2 regions of the Paenibacillus sp. Y859 genome follow, and region 1 is predicted to be linked to the other one. Evidence: riboswitches for the same ligand, from Rfam matches in the RefSeq annotation. Region 1 holds a riboswitch; the other holds the start of a gene.

The links. Region 1 has a riboswitch for cyclic di-AMP ahead of AC1TO8_RS22640 (C40 family peptidase). Riboswitches for the same ligand answer to the same signal wherever they lie in the genome.
Region 2: linked by a shared signal. The riboswitch ahead of AC1TO8_RS21815 (ubiquitin-like domain-containing protein) and the one ahead of AC1TO8_RS22640 (C40 family peptidase) in region 1 are both predicted to bind cyclic di-AMP.

Annotation. Positions count from the first base shown of each region.
Region 1 covers NZ_JBXCIZ010000020.1:14,260-16,720, forward strand. Annotated here, with positions in the region: gene AC1TO8_RS22635 (GNAT family N-acetyltransferase) at 1-300, opposite strand, end outside; gene AC1TO8_RS22640 (C40 family peptidase) at 431-904, opposite strand; cyclic di-AMP (ydaO/yuaA leader) riboswitch at 908-1,045, opposite strand; gene AC1TO8_RS22645 (C40 family peptidase) at 1,241-1,708, opposite strand; cyclic di-AMP (ydaO/yuaA leader) riboswitch at 1,713-1,853, opposite strand; gene AC1TO8_RS22650 (hypothetical protein) at 2,056-2,461, opposite strand, start outside.
Region 2 covers NZ_JBXCIZ010000017.1:47,499-49,959, forward strand. Annotated here, with positions in the region: gene AC1TO8_RS21815 (ubiquitin-like domain-containing protein) at 61-1,218, opposite strand; cyclic di-AMP (ydaO/yuaA leader) riboswitch at 1,488-1,700, opposite strand; gene AC1TO8_RS21820 (TatD family hydrolase) at 1,902-2,461, opposite strand, start outside.

The DNA.
Region 1 (2,461 bases):
TTGTACAACAATCTTTCCTAATCCCTGTCCACATAAGTCAGGTCGCATGCTGATCCCAAGACGGGTTACACCCTCTAACGGAAAGAACTGTGCAAATCCGTAGAGTTCTCCTTGTACATCCGTAACAGAAGCATACTGTTCTCTACGAATAATCGGATCGCCAAATTCAATGCCTAGCGCTTCCATTTGGTCCCAAGACATCCATCCGTAAATATCGTATGGAATGGGATAAGTCCATTCCGATATAGCGCGAGCATGATCAATCTCCATTGGGATAATGATTAAATCTTGGTGATTCATACACAGATTCCCTTCTGTAAGTAATAGTTCAAACCTGACTTTTTTAAACTTGCATTGTATATAGAGGTGAAAAAACCTGCAGTTGAGATTCAATTGAAATCTCCTCCACAGGCCCGTTAATAAGTATTATTTAATTATCGAGTGCAACAGACTCATATGTATTATCACTCATAATTCTTTTAGCGCCAACGTAACCGTTTTTATAATAGGCTTGGCTAAGTGAGTTAATAATGACACCCCTAGAAGAGGAAGCATGTGCAAAATCTCCATCACCTACATATATTCCAACGTGCGATACAAGACCTTTACTAGTAAAGTTAAAGAAGACAAGATCTCCTTCTCTTAAGTCCTTCTGTGCAATCGCTGTACCCATACTAAATTGGGAACCAGACTGATGTGGTAATTCAATACCTAGCTTATCGAAAATATACATTGTAAATCCTGAGCAATCGAATCCATTGGTGTTTACACCACCACCTACATATGCAGTTCCAATCGTAGGCTCAATAGCCTTGTCCATCTTAGAGTCTGCGAAAGCGCTTCCGGTTCCAATGGACAACAATAATGTCATTCCTAGAGCTACTGATATTAATTTCTTCTTCAACAAGATAACTCCTTCCGGTGCCTGCGAGGTTAGCTTAAGGATTCGGTTGAAGGTTCCCTATGATCCCTCTGAAGCAAGATCAATTCACCCAAGACGGTTCCCCCACTTCCCGTTGTATCGGGAATTCGGCAGATATAGTTAACGTAAATGTTACAAAACTTATTACAAAGTTGTTACTATGTACTTACTTGAACTATTGTAGCAAAGGAATACCGGTTTGGCAATTGTTTTTTGTCATATTTGATGTAAATGATTTAATTTTGTTGAAAAAGGAAGACCTACGCAAGGGATGTCGAGTCCTTCATAGGTCTTCTTAAGGTACTATTTATCGTATTGTTAATTGTAGGCAGCAGCTTGATATTTGGCAGTACTCATGACACGTTTAGCACCAATATAGCGCTTGGCATAGTAACTTTCGTTAAGGGAGCTGATGATGACACCACGTGAAGTAGATGCATGTGCAAATTTACCACTACCGACAAATATGCCAACATGAGAGACACCTTTTCCTGAAGTGTTGAAAAAGACTAGATCTCCAGGTCTCATCTCATTACGGGATACAGCTGTACCTGTTTTGAACTGTGCTGAAGACTGTCGTGGCAAGGTGATGCCTAATTTGGAGAAGACATACCGAGAGAAGCCAGAACAATCAAATCCATTGGTGGTTGTTCCACCGGTCTTATAAGTAACTCCAATAGTACGGTCAATGACCGAATCCATCGTTGAGTCTGCAAATACGCTACCTGTTCCAATGGTTAACGCAAGAGCCATACTTAATACGCTAGCAGTTAACTTCTTGTTCAATTACGTTTTCCCCTTCCAATGCCTGCGAGGTTAGCTTAAGGATTCGGTTGAAGGTTCCCCTATGATCCCTATGTTGCAAGATCAATTCACCCATATAATTGGATCCCCCGCCTCCTGGTGCTTAGGAATTCGGCTGTATGATGCACCAATAAGTGACAATCGTCAATAACTAATAATATGAATAGCTATAAAGGTTACAAAGTTGTTATAAGTGTTATCTTAACAGAGGATTTACACTTTGGCAAATTCCAATAACCCAGTAAAGACAAGAAACCCCCGCCCTTTTTGTTGAAAAGGGCGGGGGTTTCTCGTAACAAGCAATTATAGAGAGAAATAAAGGAGAATGATTACGACTTGTAAAATCTGGAGTGCCATACATGATAATGAGAGGTGATATGCCACATTTTGAATAAACAAGTTATGAGTGGATAGGACTGTTGAAGTATGAGAGCAAGAAGCCCTGACCACACAAGTGAAAGACCGGTAAATAGGCAGAAGAAAAGTAAACTGAGTACACCCAAGATGAGGGATATTCCAATAACAGGAAGTGCACTACGCAAACATACTAGGGCAGAGGAGATGATACCTGTTGATCCTGTTTTTCCAAATTGCATAAAAAGGATGACGTGATGTATGACATATCGATATATGATCCAACCCAGAACATAAGGAATAGCCTGAAGCAGAATAGATGGTGTCATATAACCACTAATAGCTAACGTATAGAGCTTAGGGATTAGCCAGTATGCGGGA
Region 2 (2,461 bases), on a different contig from region 1:
TTAGTATGGCTTCCATTATGACCTTAATAGTATAGGAATAGAAAGCTGTTGTAAAACAGTTTAGTTTAGTTCAGGCTTAACGGGCCCGATCACATATATTGTTCCACCCTTCTTACGACCGAAATTACGAGCATTCTTCACTGAATCATAATACACATCGATCTTGTTGCCTTTGATTGCACCACCTGTATCTTCTGCACGGCGGAAGCCAATACCTTCGATATATACCCACCATCCCATAGGGATGACACTGGTATCCACCGCAATCGTACGACCTTCCGTTACACGTGTGCCTGATGCGGTTCGAGTTCCTATACCTGGCTCTTCTGAAGAGTACGCAGTCATAGTTACATTCTTAAGCACCTTTTTATAACTAAAATCAACGCCAGCCTTGCTAGCTCGATTATTCTCTTTATTCACATTCGTAGCCTTTGCTTTGTTACTAGTAGCTGTCGTAGATGCTAAAATGATTTGCTTCGGCGGCTCTACCTTCGTACCTACAGCAACAATTTTATCCTGCACTTGGCTCTTCACTTCTTTGCCAACCAGGCTCATCGTTACGAATTGCCCATCTTGATATATTTTCTCGATCTGTTGGACTATTGCCCCAGACTGTCCGTTCTGTACCACCTTGACGTTTCCTTTCACAATCGTTGGATCGGAAGTCTTGATGACTCGAAAAGGGATCTCTTCTACACGCTCAACAATCTGTTTGTTTATCCGGACAACCTTGATGTCCAACTTATCTGTGATCTTTGTATTCAAATCAGGAAATACTTTGTCGTGTGCATCTAGAGTAATGCCTAGTTGCTTAACAGCATCCTTTACAGTCCCTTGTGTAGTGAACCGAGTAGCCGACTGACCATCAGCAGTTACATTAATCTCGACAGCACGTTGAATATGAACTTTATCGCCGTCTTTAAGCGGGCTGTTCAACGATACGGACACCTGATCTTCCGGTCTGAGAATAATGGCTTGTTCATTCAGCATTTCTTGTAACATAGCATGATGGGTTTCTATAGCACTTACATGTCCATCAATCACTAAATACACTTGTTTACGTTCTTGAATGCTGGCAAACAATAGAACGGTCAGGCTAATCGCTATTAAAGCAATAGCCGCAACTGAGATCTTACTTAAACTTTCATGCTTCCAACGTGTTGCGTAAGTCATGCTGGATGATGATGAATCATGGGTTTGTTCTTTAAAAATGCCCACTTTCCGATCCTCCTTCATAGCCTCGCCGTCTGAAAAATAAACCATATGTGTAATTGACGCGACTATAATAAAATTTGTACAGGATACTAAAATAATATCTATCCTGCATCATGTACCGGTCTGCTCGTCATGATTGTCACCCCCTAATAAATAAGAGTATGATGACAAAATTGTCTTTATTCAAAAAAAAGAAGCCTAAAGAAAGAGTTAGAGGAACTCCTTCGCGGCGGCCCGATATTTTCTAAATAACGGAAATCCATGCACGAGTTTGCCTCTCTTCATAGCGCCTACGGGGTTAGCTGTCGGGTTTGGGCAAAAGAGAGATGCCCGATCTTAGGTCAACCGCTCATGGCGATTGCCCTTGAATTCACCCCAAAGACCCAATAAAAGAAGTCATATATGACCTTTACCAAGTACAATCTGGATTGGTCATATTGGTTCCCCCGTTCTCCGATCATCTGGAGATTTAGCGAGACTGGTTCAAGAAAATAATAAGCTGTCCAATTACGATCAGCTTACATCACTGAAAAGATGATATCGCGTTTCGATGCATGTTGTAAAGCATCAATCAACCACAAATTTCTGAATAAATGGTTAAATTTTTGTAATATTCGCTCTTTACACGATAATAAGGCATGATTAAGTCGTCCGATCTCACTATTTCAGCTAGTTTGCTCACTCTTTCACGAAATACCAAATAAATACAGGGCATTTTTAGTGGTTATTTGGGCAATTTCCTCGATTTCAACACCTTTAATCTGGGCAGCGGCCTCAGCTACTAGTCTCACATGTGCGGACTCATTCCTCTTCCCTCTAAATGGATGTGGAGTCAGATAAGGGGAGTCTGTTTCAATCAATAATCGGTCCATTGGTACCTTCGCCAACACCTCTTTTGGTTGTTTGGCATTTTTGAACGTAATCGGACCACCAAATGACAAATGAAATCCCATATCAAGGCATACTTTAGCTGTTTCCCAACTACCAGAGTAGGAGTGCATGATGCCCCCAACTTCACTTGCCTTTTCCTCGCGTAGAATTCTAACAATATCTTCATGTGCATCGCGATTATGAATGACAATCGGCATCTTTAATTCACGGGCTAGTCCAATTTGCTGGCGAAGTACCCGCTGTTGTATATCCTTAGGCGATGTATCCCAATGATAGTCCAATCCGATCTCACCGATGGCTACCACTTTCTCATGTTTACAAAGGGATGCAATCCATTCCAAATCCCCCTCTTCCA